2 regions of the Variovorax sp. PBL-H6 genome follow, and region 1 is predicted to be linked to the other one. Evidence: riboswitches for the same ligand, from Rfam matches in the RefSeq annotation. Region 1 holds a riboswitch; the other holds the start of a gene.
What was found. A riboswitch is a leader RNA that binds a small molecule or an ion and turns the genes downstream of it on or off. The one in region 1 is predicted to bind S-adenosylhomocysteine.

Region 1 (10,424 bases):
CGCCAGGGCGGCCTCGAAGCGGCGCACGTTGGCGACGCCCACGCTGTGAGTGAAATGCTCGAACATCAGCGCGTCGTTGGTGGAGTCGCCCACGTAGGCCCAGCGCTGCATTTCCTCGTCGAGCCGGCGGCCCCACAGCTCGCGCACGATCCAGCGGGCGCCCTCGAGCTTGTCGTGCTCGCCGTACCAGCCGTTGATGTGGATGCTGCTCACGGTGGCGTGCATGCCTTCGCTGCGCATCAGGTCGGCCACCTGCGAGATGGTGGCGTCGTCGAGCCGGGTGAATTCGCTGTGGTCGATGGCAATGTCGCATTCCCGGCCGGGAGAGTCGGCTGCGCGGTGCGCGCCACGAATCTCGCGCTCGATGCGCGCGAGCACGGCCTGCATGCGCTCGAAGTTGCGCGCTCGGGTCGCGGCATCCTGCTGGTAGCGTTTCTCGATGCGTCCCGCGGCAGTGCGCACCAGCGCGACGGCGCCGTTCTCCGCCACGATCGCATCGACCGGCCAGACGTTCGCGAAGGGCTCGCTCCAGCCCACCGGCCGCCCGGTGATGGCCACGAGGTTCAGCACGGCGGCCCGCAGCGCACTCATGGCGTCGAGCGCATCCGGCGTGACGGCGCCCTCGGTCGTCAGCGTGTCGTCGATGTCGGTGAACACGCCGACGAGCTGAGCGCGCGCCTCGGTGGGCCAGGCGTCGAGCGGCAGCATCAGCCGGCCGCCGGGCCGCCCCAAGGGCGGCTGCGCCCCCTCGGAGGGCAGCGAGGACACGTCAGTGCCGAGTGGGGGGGGCATGGTCAGCCTGCGCTCTGCAGGGCCAGGCCCGCGTGCTCGCGCAACGGATGGAAGTGGATCTTGGGAAAGCGCTCCTGCGCCAGCCGCACGTCATAGGGCGAGGTGCACAGGTAGGCCAGCGTATCGGCCGCATCGCGCGCCATGCGCGCCGGGTAGGCGTCGATGAAGGCGCGCAGCTCGGCCGGCGTGTCGGCCGTGATCCAGCGCGCACCGGTGTACTGGCAGCCTTCGAGCCGCACGTCGGCGTCGTACTCGGTCTTGAGCCGGTGCTGCACCACCTCGAACTGCAGCTGGCCCACGGCACCCAGCAGCATCGGGCCGCCCACTTCGGGCCGGAACACCTGGATCGCGCCTTCCTCGCCCAGTTGGGCCAGGCCCTGCTGCAGCTGCTTGGTGCGCAGCGGGTTCCTGAGGATCACGGTCATGAAGAGCTCGGGCGCGAAGAAAGGCAGCCCGGTGAACTGCAGCGAGGCGCCGTCGGTGATGGTGTCGCCCAGCTGCACGCCGCCGTGCGTGGTGAAGCCCACGATGTCGCCCGCGTAGGCCTCTTCCACGGCTTCGCGCCGCTGGCTCATGAAGGTGACCACGCTGGTCGGGCGCAGTTCCTTGCCGGTGCGCTGCACCTTGAGCTTCATGCCCGGCGTGTACTTGCCCGAGGCCATGCGCACGAAGGCGATGCGGTCGCGGTGGTTGGCGTCCATGTTGGCCTGCACCTTGAAGACGACGCCGGCGAAGTCCTTGTCGTCGGGCTTGATCTCGCGCAACACGGGTTGGCGATTGACCAGCGTGGTGCTGGTGCGCGGCTGCGGCGGCGGCGCCAGCTCGACCAGCGCGTCGAGCACCTCCATCACGCCGAAGTTGTTGACGCCGGAACCGAAGAAGACCGGCGTCTGCTTGCCCGAGAGGAATGCCTCGCGGTCCCAGGCCGGTGATGCGCCGGTGGCGAGCTCCATGCTCTCCATGGCGGTTTCGAACTCGTGGCCGAAGCGCTTCTTCAGCGCGTCGGGTTCGGCCAGCGCAACGGTCTCGAAGTCCTGCGGCAGCCGTTCGCTGCCCGACTCGAACACCGTCATCGCCTTCGTGCGCAGGTTCACGATGCCGCCGAAGCTCTTGCCCTGGCCCACCGGCCAGGTCATGGGCACGCAGGGCATGCCCAGCTCGCGCTCGATCTCGTCGAGCAGCTCGAGCGGCTCGCGCACCTCTCGGTCCATCTTGTTGACGAAGGTGATGATGGGTGTGTCGCGCTGGCGGCAGACCTCGATCAGGCGGCGGGTCTGCGCTTCGACGCCGTTGGCGGCGTCGATCACCATCAGGGCCGAGTCGACCGCGGTCAGCACGCGGTACGTGTCTTCGGAAAAGTCCTTGTGGCCCGGCGTGTCCAACAGGTTGATCACGTGCTCGCGGTAGACCATCTGCATCACCGAGCTTGCCACGGAGATGCCGCGCTGCTTCTCGATCTCCATCCAGTCGGAGGTGGCATGGCGCGAGGCCTTGCGGGCCTTCACCGAGCCGGCGATCTGGATCGCGCCGGAGAACAGCAGCAGCTTCTCGGTCAGCGTGGTCTTGCCGGCGTCGGGGTGGGAAATGATCGCGAAGGTGCGACGGCGGCGGGTTTCGGAGGCGAAGGACATGGGAGTGAACGCAGTGCGCGCTCACGGGCGCGGGCGGCTGGTAGGCAAAGCCCGTAATTTTAGCGAGAGCGGCTCACATCGGCGGCGTGAACCCGTTGCGCCCGACCAGCATGCGCAGGGCGGTGGGCCGGCCGTCCTTCACCTGCGCGGTGATCACCACCTTGGCTCCCGGCACCACGAGCGCGGCCTGATGGGCGCCGCCCGGCTTGAATGTCACGACCTGCGTGCCCGGCGGCACGATGACGGTCTGCTCGCCATCCTTGGACTTGAGCAGCAGCTTGTGGCCGCCCGGGGCCGAGGACGGCGCCGCCTCGAGCCGGGCCACGGTGGCATTGGTCATCGGATGGGGAAGTCCAGGAGGGACCGGGAGCAGTCCAGGAGGCACGGCAACTCGCTGCTGGCCCCGAAAAATCCGCAGGCGCTAAAATGCCGCCTTCCGAGGAGCGTTGCAGCGCCGCCAGGCGTGAGGCTCGGACCACACATCGCAACCACGCTCAACCGCTGTTCTCGCGGGTGAGTCTGTTCCGCCAGAACCCGAAAGCAGCGGCCTCATTCAAACTTGTTTGGAGTCCTCATGAGCGCTGTTCTCAAAGCTTCCCCGGTGTCCACTGCCGACCAGGCAATCGCCGACCTGTCCCTTGCCGCCTGGGGCCGCAAGGAAATCAAGATTGCCGAAACCGAAATGCCCGGCCTCATGGCCATCCGCGAAGAATTCGCCAAGAGCCAGCCGCTGAAGGGCGCGCGCATCACCGGCTCGCTGCACATGACGATCCAGACCGCGGTGCTGATCGAGACCCTGCAGGCACTGGGCGCCACGGTGCGCTGGGCTTCCTGCAACATCTTCTCGACGCAGGATCACGCGGCCGCCGCAATCGCCGCCGCCGGCACGCCGGTGTTTGCGATCAAGGGCGAGTCGCTCGACGACTACTGGGACTACACCCATCGCATCTTCGACTTCGCCCCGAAGGGCTCGGCCGGCGAGGGCCCGAACATGATCCTGGACGATGGCGGCGACGCCACGCTGCTGATGCACCTGGGCCAGAAGGCCGAGAAGGACCAGGGCGTGCTGGCGAATCCGACCAGCGACGAGGAGCGCATCCTCTACGCCGCCATCAAGGCCAAGCTGGCGGTCGATCCCACCTGGTACACGCGCAAGTCCGCCGAGATCATCGGCGTGACCGAGGAGACGACCACCGGCGTGCACCGACTCAACGAAATGGCCGCCAAGGGCACGCTGCTGTTCCGCGCGATCAACGTGAACGATTCGGTGACCAAGAGCAAGTTCGACAATCTCTACGGCTGCCGCGAGTCGCTGGTGGACGGCATCAAGCGCGCCACCGACGTGATGATCGCCGGCAAGGTGGCGGTGGTGGCCGGCTACGGCGACGTGGGCAAGGGCTCGGCCCAGGCGCTGCGCGCGCTCAGCGCCCAGGTGTGGGTGACCGAGATCGACCCGATCAACGCGCTGCAGGCCGCGATGGAAGGCTACCGCGTCGTGACCATGGCGTATGCCGCGGACAAGGCCGACATCTTCGTCACGACCACCGGCAACAAGGACGTCATCACGCACGCCCACATGGTCGCCATGAAGGACCAGGCGATCGTGTGCAACATCGGCCACTTCGACAACGAGATCGAGGTTGCCTCGCTCGAGAAGTACGAGTGGGAAGAGATCAAGCCGCAGGTCGACCACGTGATCTTCCCGGACGGCAAGCGCATCATCCTGCTGGCCAAGGGGCGGCTGGTGAACCTGGGCTGCGGCACGGGCCATCCGAGCTACGTGATGAGCTCCTCCTTCGCCAACCAGACGATCGCGCAGATCGAGCTCTTCACCAAGCCCGACGCGTATCAGGCCGGCAAGGTCTACGTGCTGCCCAAGCACCTGGACGAGAAGGTCGCGCGCCTGCAGCTGTCGAAGCTCAGGGCGGAGCTCACGGTGCTGACGGACGCGCAGGCCGCGTACATCGGTGTGAACAAGAACGGCCCCTACAAGCCGGACAGCTACCGCTACTGAGCGGAGGCCGCGCAACACCGTGCGCGCCGACCAGTTGCTCGTCGAACGCGGCCTGGCCGAGTCGCGCTCGCAAGCCGTGCGCTTGATCGCAGGCGGGCTGCGCTGGCGCGACGGTGCGCATTGGCGCACGGTAGGCAAGAACGGCGAAGACGTGCCGAAGGATGCCGAGCTCGAACTGCTCGACCCGGCCGAAGCGCGCTATGTTTCGCGCGGCGGGCGGAAGCTCGAGGGCGCGCTCGGCGCAGCGGGCATCGAGGTGCGCGGCCAGCGTTGCCTCGACGTCGGCCAGTCCACCGGCGGCTTCACCGATTGCCTGCTGCAGCAAGGGGCTGCGCACGTGGTGGGTGTCGATGTCGGGCATGGTCAGCTGCATCCCCGGCTGCGCGGCGATCCGCGCGTCACCGCCGTCGAGGGTGTCAATGCACGCGCGCTCGACGCTTCGGCCTGGGGCGCCGCATCGCCGGCGGAGTCGCAGTTCGACCTGATCGTCGGCGACCTGTCCTTCATCTCGCTCACGCTCGTGCTGCCCGCCTTGGTTCCTCTGCTCTCCGCGACAGGCGAACTCCTCATGCTGGTCAAGCCTCAATTCGAATTGCAGCCGGCGCAGATCGGCAAGGGCGGCATCGTGCGCGATGCCTCGCTCTACGCGGTGGTCGAGCAGCGCGTGCGCGCGGCCTGCGAAGCGCTCGGCCTGCGGGTACGGGGCTGGTTCGACAGTCCCATCGCAGGTGGCGACGGCAACCGCGAATTCTTCATTCATGCCGCTCTCGCGAGCGGCCCACCAGGAGCCGCCCGTGCGCCCACCGTTGAGCTTTGAATTCTTTCCGCCCAAGACGCCCGAAGGCGTGGTCAAGCTGCGGGCCGTCCGCCAGCAGCTCTATGCGCTGCGGCCCGAGTTCTGCTCGGTGACCTACGGCGCAGGCGGTTCCACGCACGAGGGCACCTTCGGGACGGTGCGCGAGATCCTCGGGGAGGGGGTCGATGCCGCCTGCCATTTCTCCTGCATCGGCGCCACCCGCACGACCGTGCGCGAGCAGCTGAAGGAGCTCAAGGCCATGGGGGTCAAGCGCCTGGTGGCCCTGCGCGGCGACCTGCCCAGCGGCTACGGCATGGGCGGCGAGTTTCACTATGCGAGCGACCTGGTCGGCTTCATCCGCGAGGAAACGGGCCGCGATTTCCACATCGAGGTCGCGTGCTATCCCGAAGTGCATCCGCAGGCGCGCTCGCCCGAGGCCGACCTGCAGGCCTTCGCAGCCAAGGTTCGCGCCGGTGCCGACGCCGCGATCACGCAGTACTTCTTCAGTCCGGAGGCGTATTTCCGGTTCGTCGAGGAGGCGCGCAGGCTCGGACTCGACGCGCCGATCGTCCCGGGCATCATGCCGATCACCAGCTCCACACAGCTGATGCGCTTCTCCGATGCCTGCGGCGCCGAGATCCCGCGCTGGATCCGGCTGCGGCTGCAGGGCTTCGGCGACGACACCGCATCAATCAAGGCTTTCGGCCTCGACGTGGTGACCGATCTCTGCGCCCGGCTAGTGAGCGGCGGTGCGCCGGCCCTGCACTTCTACACCATGAACCAGTCGGTAGCGACGCTCGCGTTGCTGCAGCGGCTGGGCTGGGAAGAATGAGCGGGCCCTGGCTCGCGAAAAGGCTCGCGCTGGTTTTGGCCGCCGCTGCGTTGGCCGCCTGCACCACGCAGCCGCCAGCGCCTGCGCCCGCGCCGACGACCTCGGCAGGCGAAAGCGGCACCGGTCTCCGCCCTCTCGCCCGCCAGCCTGCGCTGCCGCCGGGCGCAGCGCCGCGTTCGCAGGTGCCTTCGGTGCGCTACGACCTCGCGGTTTCGGGCATGGCCGAGGACGACGGCGTGCCCGGTGACGCAGGCTCGCGCGAAATCTTCGAGCGCGGCGGTGCCTCGTGGTACGGCATCCAGTTTCATCAGCGCAAGACCGCCAACGGCGAGCGCTTCGACATGACCGCCATGACGGCCGCCCACAAGACGCTGCCGTTCAATACGCGCGTCTGCGTGCGCAGCCTGGTCAACGGCCGCGAGGTGCTGGTGCGCATCAACGACCGCGGGCCTTATTCGGCCGGGCGGATCATCGACCTCAGCCGGGCCGCTGCGGATGCGCTGGGCATGCTTGGGTTGGGGATCAAGCAGGTGGCGTTGTCGATCATGGGCGAGAACGGCACGCGTTGCGGCGATGCGGACATCGATCCTGCCGCGACCGACGAGCCGCCGCCGGAAGCCAAGGCCGAGAAGCCTGCCAGAAGGCCGGCGGCCCGGCGTATCCGCGAGGTGCCGCCTCGCCTGCGGCACTGAAGGTTTCGCTCAGCCGCCGCTGTCGAGCGAAAAGGCAGCGTGGCGATCTTGCGCGAGGCGCTGCGCCATCTGGGGCAGGGCCGCTTCGAGCTGGCCCTTCAGCGTAAAGGGCGGATTGACAAGGAACATGCCGCTCGCGGGCAGCCCCGGCCGGTGCTGGACGCCGGAGGGGTCGGTCAGGATCTTGCTCGACTTCACGGTCAACGTGGCGTGCAGCCAGGGCTTGCCGGCCTTGGTGGCCAGGGTCTTGAGGCGGCGCGGCAGGTCGTGCGCCTCGGGCCGCGGAATGATCGGGTGCCAGATCGCGTAGGTACCGGTCGCGAATCGCTTGAGCGCCTCGGCGACGAAGTCGAGTACGCGCCCGTAATCGCTTTTGATCTCGTAGCTGGGGTCGCAGAGGACCAGCGCCCGGCGCGACGGTGGCGGCAGGAACTTGGTGGCGCTGCCGAAGCCGTCGTCGCGCAGCACGGCGATCCGGCGACCTGCCTCCAGCTGGGCGATGTTGGCACTCAGCGTGCGCGCGTCCGTGGGGTGCAGCTCGAAGAGCTTGAGCTTGTCGTGCTCGCGTAGCAAGTGATGGACGATGAAGGGCGAGCCGGGATAGATGCGCGCGCCGCCCTTGGGATTGAAATCCTGGACCACGGAAAGGTAGCGTGCCAGGGCGTCGGCGAGCGGCGCCTCGTCGGGCTTTGGCTTGGCCGCTTCCGGCAGCAGCCGCAGCACCCCTTCGGCAGCCTCGCCGCTGGTGCCGGCGTAGTCGCCGTCGAGGCGGTAGAGCCCGGCGCCGGCGTGGGTGTCGAGCACGGTGAGCGCGGTGTCCTTCTCGAGCAGGTGCTCGAGCGCGGCGATCAGCACCGTGTGCTTGAGCACGTCGGCGTGATTGCCAGCATGGAAGGCGTGGCGGTAGCTGAACATGAGAGTAGGGCCTGGAACAGAACTGGGGAGGGTAGACGCGCCGTCACATCCGATTACAAAGGGAACGAGGAATGCGAGTCAGCTGGCGATTTTGGGCCTGTGCGCGCGCACGGGCGCGTTGTCTATTGTGACGGGCTGCGCTTGCGTCACCCACGGCACGAAGCAGGACGGCCGGTTTGTGTCGGCAAGCGCGCCTGTCGGCGGCATCCTCGCCCGCTGGAGGGTGCGCCCGCAAGGATCTGAGTCCGGCATGCGCTGGGAACGCCAGCTCCACCGATGAGATGACCGAGTCGGTCGGTGCTGCGGTAGTGCCACAGGCGCCGTTTGCCTGCCTGTACTCATTCTTCATATAATCGCGGGCTTCGCAGCGTTTTGTGGCCCCGCGGCGGAGCATTCGACCCCACCTAAGAGATTCCCATCAGAGGAACACCGACCGTGGAAAAGGGCCCGCCAAACCACTTTCCTTCCAGGAAGACTCATGACCAAAACGTTCAGCGCCAAGCCCGCTGACGTGACGCACGAGTGGTTTGTGATTGACGCGACCGACAAGGTCCTCGGACGAGTAGCCAGCGAAGTTGCTCTCCGTTTGCGCGGCAAACACAAGGCCATTTACACGCCTCACGTCGATACCGGTGACTTCATCGTCATCATCAACGCAGCCCAGCTGCGCGTCACCGGCGCCAAGCCGCTTGACAAGGTGTACTACCGCCATTCGGGATACCCGGGCGGCATCACTGCCACCAACTTCCGCGACATGCAAGCCAAGCATCCAGGCCGCGCCCTGGAAAAGGCCGTCAAGGGCATGCTGCCCAAGGGCCCGCTGGGTTACGCCATGATCAAGAAACTCAAGGTGTACGGCGGTGCAGAGCATCCGCACACCGCCCAACAGCCCAAAGTGCTGGAACTCTAAGGAGCCTTGAGAATGATTGGTGAATGGAACAATGGCACCGGCCGTCGCAAATCCAGCGTCGCCCGCGTGTTTCTGAAAAAAGGCACCGGCAAGATCACGGTCAACGGCAAGGACATCACTGAGTTCTTCGGCCGCGAAACCTCGATCATGATCGCCAGGCAACCGCTCTTCCTGACCGGCAACGTCGAGAGCTTCGACATCATGGTCAATGTGGCGGGCGGTGGCGAATCGGGCCAGGCTGGCGCGACGCGCCACGGCATCACCCGTGCGCTGATCGACTATGACGCGTCGCTCAAGCCGGTGTTGAGCCAGGCCGGCTTCGTGACCCGCGATGCCCGCGAGGTGGAGCGCAAGAAGGTCGGCCTGCATTCCGCGCGCCGCCGCAAGCAGTTCTCGAAGCGCTGATCGGTCCGCCGATTGCCTTGGGCTTATGGCCCGTACTGCCAAAAAACCGCCTTCGGGCGGTTTTTTGGTTATTGCAGTAGCATTCTTGAGTTGGCCGCTCCGTTCGGCCCCTCCACAGGAGTTCTCTATCTTATGAGCGCCGTTGCCGAAAACATTCAAACCCAGATGCCCGAACCGATCGTCTTCACGGACAGCGCGGCCGCCAAGGTGGCCGACCTGATCGCCGAAGAAGGCAATCCCGACCTCAAGCTCCGTGTCTTCGTCCAAGGCGGTGGCTGCTCGGGTTTTCAGTACGGCTTCACCTTCGACGAGATCGTGAACGAGGACGACACGACGATGACCAAGAACGGCGTGTCGCTGCTGATCGATGCCATGAGCTACCAGTACCTTGTCGGCGCCGAGATCGACTACAAGGAAGATCTGCAGGGAGCCCAGTTCGTGATCAAGAACCCGAACGCCACGAGCACCTGCGGCTGCGGGTCCAGCTTCTCGGCCTGATGCCTTGACCCCGCAACAGAGAGCCGCCTTCGGGCGGCTTTTTGCTGCTTGCCGTTCTTCCCATGAGCAATCCTGTTTCCATGCGCAAGAGCCTGCTGTGGCTGGTGGCCGTCGGGTTCTTCATGCAGACGCTCGACGCCACCATCATCAACACCGCCCTGCCGGCCATGGCCGCCAGCCTGGGAGAGAGCCCGCTGCGAATGCAGTCGGTGGTGGTGGCTTATTCGCTGACGATGGCAATGCTGATCCCGGCCTCCGGCTGGATCGCCGACCGCTTCGGGACCCGGCGCGTGTTCTTCTCGGCCATCGTGGTGTTCGTGCTCGGCTCGGTGGCCTGCGCGTTGTCGCGCAGCATCGGCCCGCTGGTGGCTGCTCGGGTGCTCCAGGGCCTGGGCGGCGCGCTTCTGCTGCCGGTGGGACGGCTGGCGCTGCTGCGCACGGTGCCTCGTGCGGAGTTCCTGGCAGCCATGAGCTTCGTGGCGATTCCAGGGCTGATCGGTCCGCTTCTCGGCCCCACGCTGGGTGGCTGGCTGGTGCAGTACGCCTCCTGGCACTGGATCTTCCTGATCAACGTGCCGGTGGGGCTGGCGGGGTGCCTGGCCACGCTCAGGCTGATGCCGGACCTTCGGGCCGTGCAGCAGCGGCCGTTCGACAGCGTGGGCTACGCCATGCTGGCCTTCGGCATGGTTGCCGTCTCGCTGGCACTCGATGGTGTTTCAGGGTTGGGCCTGCGCCAGGCAGGCGTGCTGCTGCTGCTGGTGTTTGGCTTCGCCAGCATCACTGCGTATTGGTTGCATGCGGTCCGTCGGCCAGACCCGCTTTTTTCCCCTTCGCTCTTCTCCATTCCGACGCTCAGCATCGGCCTGCTGGGCAACTTGTTCTCGCGCCTCGGCAGCAGCTGCATGCCCTTCCTCATTCCGCTGCTCCTGCAGGTCTCGA
Region 2 (10,424 bases), 4.9 Mb from region 1:
GTCGTTTTTTCATCGGCGGATGCGGTATTTGTAGATTCAAGTACGGGTTTGGGAAACGTTTTGGTAAAAGGAGTTCCAGCAGGGAGCATAAATCAAATCCGACTATTGAATAATTTGAGAAACTCGCGTCACCAGCCGGTGACGCACCGTACGCTTAGTTCCGTAACTCAGTGTCGCGAATAGTTCCATCGCGAGCACAAGTGGACAGATATGTGACCAAGAAACGGTCTTGGGAGGAGGTGTTCATGTCCGTTCCTACAATCCCCCCATGAAGCCCCTCACCTACACGCGCGCCCAGCAACTGCCCGAGATCCTCGCCACCCGCATCGCCATCCTCGACGGCGCCATGGGAACGATGATCCAGCGCTTCAAGCTCACCGAGGCCCAGTACCGCGGCGAGCGCTTCAAGGACTTTCCGCGCGACGTGAAGGGCAACAACGAGCTGCTCTCGCTGACACGCCCCGAGGTCATCCGTGACATCCACGAGGCCTACCTCGCTGCGGGCGCCGACCTGATCGAGACCAACACCTTCGGCGCCACCCGCATCGCGCAGGAAGACTACAAAATGGCCGAGCTGGCGCGCGAGATGAACCTCGCATCCGCGCGCATCGCGCGCGCCGCGTGCGACAAGTTCTCCACGCCTGACAAGCCGCGCTTCGTGGCCGGCGCGCTCGGCCCCACGCCCAAGACCGCGAGCATCAGCCCCGACGTGAACGACCCCGGCGCGCGCAACGTGAGCTTCGAGGAGCTGCGCTCCTCCTACTACGAGCAGGTGGAGGCGCTGGTCGAGGGCGGCGCCGACGTGCTGTTGGTCGAGACCATCTTCGACACGCTCAACGCCAAGGCCGCGCTGTTCGCGGTCGACGAGTACTTCGCGGCCAGCGGCGAGCGCCTGCCGCTGATCATCAGCGGCACGGTCACCGATGCGTCGGGCCGCATCCTCAGCGGCCAGACCGTCACCGCCTTCTGGCACAGCGTGCGCCATGCACGTCCGCTGGCCGTCGGGCTGAACTGCGCGCTGGGCGCGGCGCTGATGCGGCCCTACATCCAGGAGCTGGCGCGGGTGGCGGACGACACCTTCATCAGCTGCTATCCCAATGCGGGCCTCCCCAACCCGATGAGCGAGACCGGCTTCGACGAGACGCCGGATGTCACGTCGCGCCTGCTGCACGAGTTCGCCTCGGAGGGGTTGGTCAACATCGTGGGCGGCTGCTGCGGCACCACGCCGGAACACATCGCCTCGATCGGACAGGCGGTGTCGCCGCTGGCGGGCCGGGCACTGCATCGGGCGGCCTTCTACTCCGAACCTGCTTGAACTGCGCCCGGCTGTTCCGAAGGCCGCTGGCATCGCCGCCGAAGGCGAGGTACTTTCCTAAGCTCGACAGGGGCCGGCTCCTGTAAAGGCCGGATGAAGAAGCTCTCCAAGGGTTATAGCGGTGCACCGCCTCTTGAGCGGGTCCGTTGGACGGTCAGGCCGTCGCCGAATGGCATGCCCGGGCCCGCGGTCTGCCCTGAAGTTCATCAAGGAGGCATCATGAACAACAAGCTCTCGCAACGCTGGATCGGCATCGGAACCCTGGCCCTCGCGCTTCCGTTCGCCGCTGCGGCGCAGGAGGCCGTGGCGCGCAGTACCGTCAATCTTCGAGCCGGCCCTGCGGGCGACTACCCGGTCGTGGCCCGGCTGGGCCCCGGCCAGCCCTTCGAGGTGCTGGGCTGCACCAGTGGCTACAGCTGGTGCGACGTGGTGCTGCCGGACGGCCTGCGCGGCTGGGTGTATGCGGGCGCCGTCGACTACGTCTACGAAGACCGCCGCCTTCCCTTGGCGTCCTACGGCGCGACCATCGGCGTGCCGATCGTCGGCTTCACGATCGGCAACTATTGGGCCGACCACTACCGCGACCGGCCCTGGTACCGCGAGCCGCGCTGGTGGCACGGGCGGCCGCCGCCGCCGTCGGCCGGTTGGCGGCCGGTGCCTGCACCTCGTCCGGATTGGCAACCCCGGCCCTGGCAGGACCGCGAGTCGGGCTACCGCCCGCGTCCGGGTCCAGGCTACCAGCCCCAACCGGACCCGGGCTTCCGGCCGCAGCCCGGCTGGCAGCCGCAGCCCGGGCAGCGCCCACCGCCGGAGCACGGCTTCCGGCCGCCGCGGCCCGATCGTGACGTTCGTCCGCCGCAGCCAGGCCCCGACTTCCGTCCGCCGCAGCCAGGCCCTGATCTCCGTCCGCCGCGGGCCGATCGTGGTGTCCTGCCGCAGCATGCCCAACCGCCCGGCATGCCACCAACCGCTCGCCCGCCGCAAATGCAGCCGGGCCCGCCGGCTGCTCGCCCGGCAGTGCCAGCGCCATCGATGCCCGGCGCGGATCTGCGGCAGCAGCAGATGGACAGGATCAACAGGCCGCCGTCGGCGTCGGGCGACCGTCCTTAGGGGGCTTGATCCTTCTTGCGCGCGATCAGCGCCACGAAGCGCTGCGCGCCGAGGCCCAGCGGGCGCTCGCGCGACCAGACCACGTCCACCCACAGGTCCAGCCCGTTCGAGAGGTTCTCGAACGGGATCTCCAGCAGTGCGCCGGTGGCCACGTGCGGCCGGGCGAAGTTGCGCGGCAGCCAGCCCCAGCCCAGCCCGGCAGTGATCAGGCTCAGCGCCGCCAGCGCGTTGTCGGTGCGCCAGACATGGCGCGCGAACTCGAAGCGCGCGTCGCGGGTGGTCAGGTCGCGGCCGGCCACCACGATCTGCCGGGTGGTCCTCAGGTGGTCCTCGCGCAGACGGCCGCCGGCACCAGCCAGCACGGGATGTGCGGGCGCGATCACGGCCACCATCATCTCGTTGGCGACTTCGTGAAAGGCCTCGCGACCGTCGAGGCTCGGGCGCTCGAACACCAACGCCAGCTGCGCGCGGCCGCTGTGCAACAGCGCCAGCGCATCGTCCTGCGGCGCGGCCAGCACCTCGACCTCCAGCTGCGGGTATTCCTGTGCGAGCGTGGCCAGCGCTCCGCTCCACGGCGCGGCCAGCAGTTCCGGCGCGATGGCAAGGGTCAGCCGGTTCTCCAGGCCCTGCGTGAGGGCGAGCGCCTGCACCCGAAGCTGCTGCAGTTGCGCGGACAGGAGGCGCGCCTGCGGCTCCAGTGAGCGCGCGGCGGGGGTCGGCTGGGGCTCGCGCCCTTTGCGGTCGAACAAGGCGAGGTCCAGCTCCGCCTCGAGGTTGGCAATCGCCATGCTGACCGCCGAAGGCACGCGGTGCAGCGCGCGGGCGGCGGCCGAGAACGAGCCGTGGTCGAGTACGGCGAGGAAGACCTCCACGTTGTCGCTGTTGAAACTCATCGCCCTATCAGTAAACCTGAAAGAAGATGACTTTATATGTCAGCGACAGACGCATAACGTCGACCCCTCAGCAAGCACTACAGGAAAGAGTTCATGCAAGGCCTCAAGCGCCGCATCGTCTACATCACGCTCTACGAGGGCATTGCCATCATCGTGGCCAGTGGGGGACTGGCACTGATGACCGGCCAGAGCGCCGGTCATTCGGGCGTCGCGGCAGTGCTGGCGTCGGCCATCGCCATCCTGTGGAACCTCACGTTCAACGCCTTGTTCGAGCGCTGGGAGTCGCGCCAGGCCATGCGCGGACGGAGCCTGCGCCGCCGCATCGCCCACGCGATCGGCTTCGAGGGCGGGCTGGTGGCCTTCCTCGTGCCGGTCTTCGCCTGGTGGCTGGACGTGAGCCTGTGGGAGGCACTGGTGATGGACCTGGGCCTCGTGGTGTTCTTCCTGGTCTACACCTTCGCCTTCAACTGGGCGTTCGATGGCGTCTTTGGCTTGCCCGCCTCCGCGTCCGCGGCTGCGCAGCCGGCGTAAAATTGCCGGCTCCCAAGGAGCGTTGCAGCGCGGCCCTCCCATCGAGGGCGCCGCGTCAGGCTTGGGCTTCCATTTTTTGGAGTGCAACGACGCTCGCCTGATCTCCATCCGCAGGTGAGCCCATGTCGTCCGATCCCTCCTCTCCCGTCCAAGTCCCCCCGATGAAGCTGTCCGGCCTGGAGCCGGTGCAGATCGGCGCGGGCACGCTGTTCGTCAACATCGGCGAGCGCACCAATGTCACCGGCTCCAAGGCCTTCGCGCGCATGATCCTGAACGGACAGTTCGAGGAGGCGCTCGCAGTGGCGCGCCAGCAGGTCGAGAACGGCGCGCAGGTGATCGACATCAACATGGACGAGGCCATGCTGGACAGCAAGGCCGCGATGGTGCGTTTCCTGAACCTGATCGCCAGCGAGCCCGACATCGCGCGCGTGCCGATCATGGTCGACAGCTCCAAGTGGGAGGTGATCGAGGCCGGCCTGCGCTGCATTCAGGGCAAAGGCATCGTCAACTCGATCAGCATGAAGGAAGGCGTGGAGGCCTTCAAGCACCAGGCGACGCTGTTGCGCCGCTACGGGGCAGCAGCTGTGGTCATGGCCTTCGACGAGAAGGGCCAGGCCGACACTTACCAGCGCAAGACTGAGATCTGCGAGCGGGCCTACCGCATCCTCGTGGACGAGGTGGGCTTCCCGCCCGAGGACATCATCTTCGACCCCAACATCTTCGCGATCGCCACCGGCATCGAGGAGCACAACAACTACGCGGTCGACTTCATCGAGGCCACGCGCTGGATCAAGAAGAACCTGCCGGGCGCCAAGGTCTCGGGCGGGGTGTCGAACGTGAGCTTCAGCTTCCGCGGCAACGATCCGGTGCGCGAGGCCATCCACACGGTGTTCCTCTACCATGCGATCCAGGCGGGCATGGACATGGGCATCGTCAATGCCGGCATGGTCGGCGTCTACGACGACCTCGAGCCATCCTTGCGCGAGCGCGTGGAAGACGTGGTGCTCAATCGCCGGCCCGATGCGGGTGAGCGCCTGGTCGAAGTGGCCGAAAGCGCCAAGAGCGGCGCCAAGGACGACAGCAAGAAGCTCGAATGGCGCGGCACGCCGGAGCAGCCGGTGTCCGTCAGCCAACGCTTGTCGCATGCGCTGGTGCACGGCATCACCGACTTCATCGTCGGGGACACCGAGGAAGCCTACCGCGCCATCCTGGCCAAGGGCGGCCGTCCGCTGCACGTGATCGAGGGCCCGCTGATGGACGGAATGAACGTGGTCGGCGACCTGTTCGGCGCCGGCAAGATGTTCCTGCCGCAGGTGGTGAAGTCGGCGCGCGTGATGAAGCAGGCCGTGGCCCACCTCATCCCGTACATCGAGGAAGAAAAGCGCCAGGACGAGGCCGCAGGCCGCGACGTGCGCACCAAGGGCAAAATCGTCATCGCTACCGTGAAAGGCGACGTGCACGACATCGGCAAGAACATCGTCACCGTCGTGCTCCAGTGCAACAACTTCGAGGTGGTGAACATGGGCGTGATGGTCCCCTGCCACGAGATCCTGGCGCGTGCCAAGGTCGAGGGCGCGGACATCGTGGGCCTGTCGGGCCTGATCACGCCCAGCCTGGAGGAAATGCAGTACGTCGCCGGCGAGATGCAGAAGGACGAGCATTTCCGCATCCGCAAGATCCCGCTCCTGATCGGCGGCGCCACCACCAGCCGCGTGCACACGGCAGTGAAGATCGCGCCGCACTACGAGGGGCCGGTGGTCTACGTGCCCGACGCCTCGCGCAGCGTGAGCGTGGCGCAGTCGCTGCTGTCGGAGCAGGCCACTGCCTACATCGATGAGATCAACGCCGACTACGACAAGGTTCGGCACCTGCATGCCAACAAGAAGCAGGTGCCGCTGTGGCCACTGGCCAAGGCGCGCGCCAACAAGACACCGATCGACTGGAAGGGCTACGTCCCGCCCGTGCCGAAGTTCACCGGCCGGCGCATGTTCCGCAACTTCGACCTGAGCGAACTTGCAAAGTACATCGACTGGGGGCCCTTCTTCCAGACCTGGGACCTGGCCGGGCCCTTTCCTGCGATCCTCAAGGACGAGGTGGTGGGCAGCGAGGCGGTGCGCGTCTTCGGCGATGGCCAGCGCATGCTCAAGCGCCTGATCGAGGGCCGCTGGCTCACTGCCAACGGCGTGATCGGCTTGTGGCCCGCCAACACGGTGAACGACGACGACATCGCGCTCTACACCGACGAGACGCGCACGCAACCCGCGCTCACCTGGTACGGCCTGCGCCAGCAAGCCGAAAAGCAGATGATCGACGGCGTGATGCGCCCCAGCCGCTGCCTGGCTGACTTCGTGGCACCGCGCGACAGCGGCCTCGCCGACTACGTGGGCATGTTCGCCGTCACCGCCGGCATCGGCATCGAGAAGAAGGAGAAGTTCTTCCTCGACGACCTCGACGACTACTCGGCCATCATGCTCAAGGCACTGGCCGACCGCCTGGCCGAGGCCTTCGCCGAGGCGCTGCACCACCGCGTGCGCACCGACCTCTGGGGCTACGCGCCGGACGAGGCCCTGAGCCACGAGGCGATGATTGCCGAGAAGTACCGTGGCATCCGCCCGGCGCCCGGTTACCCCGCTTGCCCGGACCACAGCGTGAAGGGGCCGATGTTCGAGCTGCTGCAGTGCCAGGACATCGGCATGACGCTGACGGAAAGCCTGGCCATGATGCCCGCCGCCAGCGTCAGCGGCTTCTACCTGAGCCACCCAGAAGCCACCTACTTCAATGTCGGCAAGATCGGGCGCGACCAGCTGCAGGACCAGGCCGCACGGCGCCACGAGCGCGAAGCGGACCTGGAGCGGCTGCTGGCGCCCAATCTCTGATGCCGGTCGAAAAACTGATGTTCGCGGCCGTGCACTATGCGGCGCTGGCGATCTTCGTCGCTGCCTGCTGGGGCTTCGGCCGGGCCGTGTTCGTGCGCCTGGGAGCACCGGTGCACCGCGACTTCTGGCTCGAAATGGCCATGACCACGGCGCTCGGCGTCGGCATCTTCATCTGCGTGTTCCAGGCGCTCGGCATCGCGGGGCTGCTCAATGTCCCCGGCGTGCTGCTGCCGGTCGCAGTGGGCTTTGCCGCGGCCTGCGTGCAGTTCCCCGCCTGGCTGCGGCTGGCGCGCGCCCTCGAGCCCGGGCGGTCCCTCACCTCGCTCGAGAAGGTGGGCCTGGCCGCGCTGGCGCTTGTCGCGCTGCCCACGCTCGTGGCGCCGCTGGCGCCGCCGGCCGCCTTCGACGAGCTGATGTACCACCTGCCCTACGCGCGCCAGGTGGCGCAGAGCGGCACATTGGGCATCCACGAGTGGCTGCGCTACCCCTGGTTTCCATACAACTACAACCTGCTCTATGCCGGCGCGCTGCTGGTCGGTGACGACGCGCTGCCGCACTTCATGAACGCCCTGGCGGGCTGGCTGTCGGTGTGGATGGTCTACCGCCTGGGCGTGCAGCACCTCAACCGGGTGCTGGCCTGCGCCGCAGCCGGCATCTGGCTCGGCATCGGCGACTACTCCAACGCGCTGATCGACATGGGCGTCGCGCTCTTCGTGCTGTCTGCCTGGATCGCCCTCTGGTGGTGGAACGAGTCGCACGCGGCGCAGCCGGCCCAGGGCGCGCGCTGGCTGGCCCTGGCGGCCTTCTTCCTGGGCCTTGCGGCCGGGTCCAAGTACCAGGCCCTGACCTTCCTGCCGCTGGCCGCGTGGTTCGTGGTCCGGCGCGAACGGCGCCCGGCCGTCTGGGCGGTGGGACTCGTGTGCTTCCTGCTGCCTTGCGTCTACTGGTACGCGCGCAACGCGGTGATGACCGGCGACCCCTTCAACCCGATCGGCGCCAAGCTGTTCGGCTTCAGCAACTGGAACCTCGCCGACTACAAGAACCAGCTCGACGACGTGCGCGCCCACGCGGCGTTGCCGAACTTCCTGATCTGGCCGGTGGTGCTCGCGCCCTTCAGCCTGGCGTGGCGGCGCTCGGCGGCGGTGCACGCGGCAATCGTGTTCTGCGCCTATTCGCTGCTCGTGTGGGCGCTGACCTCGCGCTACCCGCGCTACATGACCGCTTCCTTCCCGCTGCTCGCGCTGGTTGCGGTGCTCGGGTGGCAAGTGCTGCTGGAATGGGTCGCGGCGGGGTTGCGCAGGCTGCTGCCGGCGATCGGCCGGCCTGGCTGGACGCTGCGTGCGGGCAGCATCGCGGCCGGCCTGTTCCTCGCTGTCTTGGCGGCGGTGTCGTTCCGGCACACCCTGCGCGAGGTGGCCAGGGTGTCGCCCACGCCTGCTGCCCGCGAGGCTTTCCTGCGGGCCAACGTGCCGGGCTATGCCGTGATGAACCACGTGCGCGAGCAGGTCTCGGGCCGCGTCTACCAGATCGCACTCAGCGAGGCGATCTACTATGGGCCCAACCCGATCTGGGGCGACACCCTCGGTCCCTGGCGCTATGCGGATTTCCCGCTGTTGCCGGCGGCCGATGCCGCGCGCAGGTTCGCCGGGCTGGGCTTCGAAGCCATCGTCATGCCCGATGCGGTGGCGCTCACCTTGACGAGCCATGAGGACTTCAACCGCCACTTCGCCCTGATGTACGAGCGGGACGGCGCCAAGGCGTACCGTATCCTGCCCCCCGCACCATGACCGAAGCCCCTGCCTCCAACGCCGCCTGGCCCGCGCTGCACATCGCGGCGGTGATCCCCTGCTACAACGAGGCGCTCGCCATCGCGCAGGTGGTGGACGAGTTCCGCGCCGTGCTGCCCGAGATCGAGATCCACGTCTTCGACAACGCCTCCACGGACGGCACCGCCGATGTGGCGCGGGCGGCCGGTGCCCGGGTCACGCATGTGGCCCTGCGCGGCAAAGGCAATGTTGCGCGCCGCATGTTCGCGGACGTGGAGGCCGACATCTACGTCATGGTCGACGGCGATGCCACCTACGACCTGGGCGAGCTTCGCCACCTGGTCGACACGCTGGTGCAAGGCAACCTCGACATGGTGGTCGGCTCGCGCGTCGACGACGGCGGTGACGCCCAGACCTACCGCACCGGCCACCGCTTCGGCAACCGGCTGCTCACCGGCGCAGTGGCGGCGCTTTTCGGCGGCCGGCTGACCGACATGCTCTCCGGCCTGCGCGTGTTCTCGCGGCGCTATGCCAAGTCCTTTCCTGCCGTCTCCGAAGGCTTCGAGATCGAGACCGAGCTCACGGTCCACGCGCTGGAGCTGCGCATGCCCTTCGCCGAGCTGCCGGTGCGCTATCGCTCGCGGCCCGAGGGCTCGCACAGCAAGCTGTCCACCTACCGAGACGGCTGGCGCATCCTCAAGACCATCTGCCAGCTGTTCGTGAGCGAGAGGCCGTTGCTGTTCTTCTCGGGCATTGCGACCGTGCTTGCGCTGGGCTCGATCGTGGCGGCAGTGCCCCTGGCCCTGACCTACCTCGCCACCGGCCTGGTGCCGCGCCTGCCTACCGCGGTGCTGCTGACCGGCACCATGCTGACAGCGATGCTGGCCTTCGTCTGCGGCATCGTGCTGCATGCCGTGACCATGGGGCGCCGCGAGGCCAAGCGTCTGCGCTACCTCGGCATCCCGGGCGTGCTGCACCGCGGGCCCGTCGAGCAGCCCTGACGATGAAAGCGGGCCGCGAGTTCCTGCTGTTCGCGCTCGCCGGCGTGATCGGTTTCGGCGTCGATGTGGGCGTGCTCTACCTGGCGGCGCCGCTGCTGGGCTGGTATGCGGCCCGCGTGCTGTCCTTTCTCGCGGCCGCGACCGCCACCTGGGCGCTGAACCGGCGCTATGCCTTCGGCGCACGCCATTCGGGTGCGTCCCTGGCGCGCGAATACCTGGGCTACCTGCTGACCATGCTGGGCGGCGCGGTGGTGAACTATGGCGTCTACGTGCTCGTGCTGCATACATTCAGCGGGGTCTGGGTGCCCGCGCTCGGCGTGGCGCTGGGCAGCTGCGCGGGGTTGGCGCTCAATTTCCTCGGCGCGCGACAACTGATCTTCAAGTCCCGGCGCGGGCACTGACGGAAGCGGCGCGATGCGCAGCAGCTGTAACACACGTTGCTGTTGGATGAAGAGAAAAGTACTATTTGACTGATGTAGTCGAGGGCGAAGGCTCGCGACTTTCCGATCATTCACCGGAGGGAAGGTGCCGACTCTCCTTGTCATGGAAGGCGCTCGCTGCGTCCGACGCCTCCGGATTCCCGAAGGGGAGGTCCGGATCGGGCGGTGGGACGGCAACGAGGTCGTTCTTCCCAGCCGGAAGGTCAGCCGGATCCACGCGTTGCTGAGCTGCCGCGGAGGCTTCGCGACGATCAAGGACGCACGCAGCACCAACGGAACCTTCGTCAACGGCAGCCGCATCGAAACCCTGTCCGTGCTGGACGGCGACCGGCTGCAGTTGGCCGACGTCGAGCTCCTGTTCTGCTGCATGGATGATCCGGCGGCGGAGCTCGCACAAGCCCGGCCGGCGTCAGGCCCCGATGCGAGCGCCACCGCCCATGGAGACCTGGTCGCAACTCCATCGCCGGGAGGCGGCGAGCGCATGCGGTCCCC

Region 2: another riboswitch for S-adenosylhomocysteine. It lies ahead of metH (methionine synthase); the one in region 1 lies ahead of ahcY (adenosylhomocysteinase).

What each region holds. Positions count from the first base shown of each region.
Region 1 covers NZ_LR594659.1:5,148,929-5,159,352, reverse strand. The annotation lists gene G3W89_RS24475 (HAD-IIB family hydrolase) at 1-708, opposite strand, end outside; gene G3W89_RS24470 (peptide chain release factor 3) at 795-2,423, opposite strand; gene G3W89_RS24465 (hypothetical protein) at 2,497-2,763, opposite strand; S-adenosyl-L-homocysteine riboswitch at 2,856-2,926, shown strand; gene ahcY (adenosylhomocysteinase) at 2,998-4,437, shown strand; gene G3W89_RS24455 (TlyA family RNA methyltransferase) at 4,457-5,254, shown strand; gene metF (methylenetetrahydrofolate reductase [NAD(P)H]) at 5,196-6,065, shown strand; gene G3W89_RS24445 (septal ring lytic transglycosylase RlpA family protein) at 6,062-6,757, shown strand; gene G3W89_RS24440 (23S rRNA (adenine(2030)-N(6))-methyltransferase RlmJ) at 6,767-7,672, opposite strand; gene rplM (50S ribosomal protein L13) at 8,151-8,582, shown strand; gene rpsI (30S ribosomal protein S9) at 8,595-8,987, shown strand; gene erpA (iron-sulfur cluster insertion protein ErpA) at 9,120-9,485, shown strand; gene mdtD (multidrug transporter subunit MdtD) at 9,548-10,424, shown strand, end outside.
Region 2 covers NZ_LR594659.1:287,823-298,246, forward strand. The annotation lists gene G3W89_RS01390 (homocysteine S-methyltransferase family protein) at 269-1,315, shown strand; gene G3W89_RS01395 (SH3 domain-containing protein) at 1,535-2,425, shown strand; gene G3W89_RS01400 (LysR family transcriptional regulator) at 2,422-3,318, opposite strand; gene G3W89_RS01405 (PACE efflux transporter) at 3,412-3,849, shown strand; S-adenosyl-L-homocysteine riboswitch at 3,858-3,951, shown strand; gene metH (methionine synthase) at 3,972-6,725, shown strand; gene G3W89_RS01415 (glycosyltransferase family 39 protein) at 6,725-8,512, shown strand; gene G3W89_RS01420 (glycosyltransferase family 2 protein) at 8,509-9,492, shown strand; gene G3W89_RS01425 (GtrA family protein) at 9,495-9,893, shown strand; gene G3W89_RS01430 (FHA domain-containing protein) at 10,018-10,424, shown strand, end outside.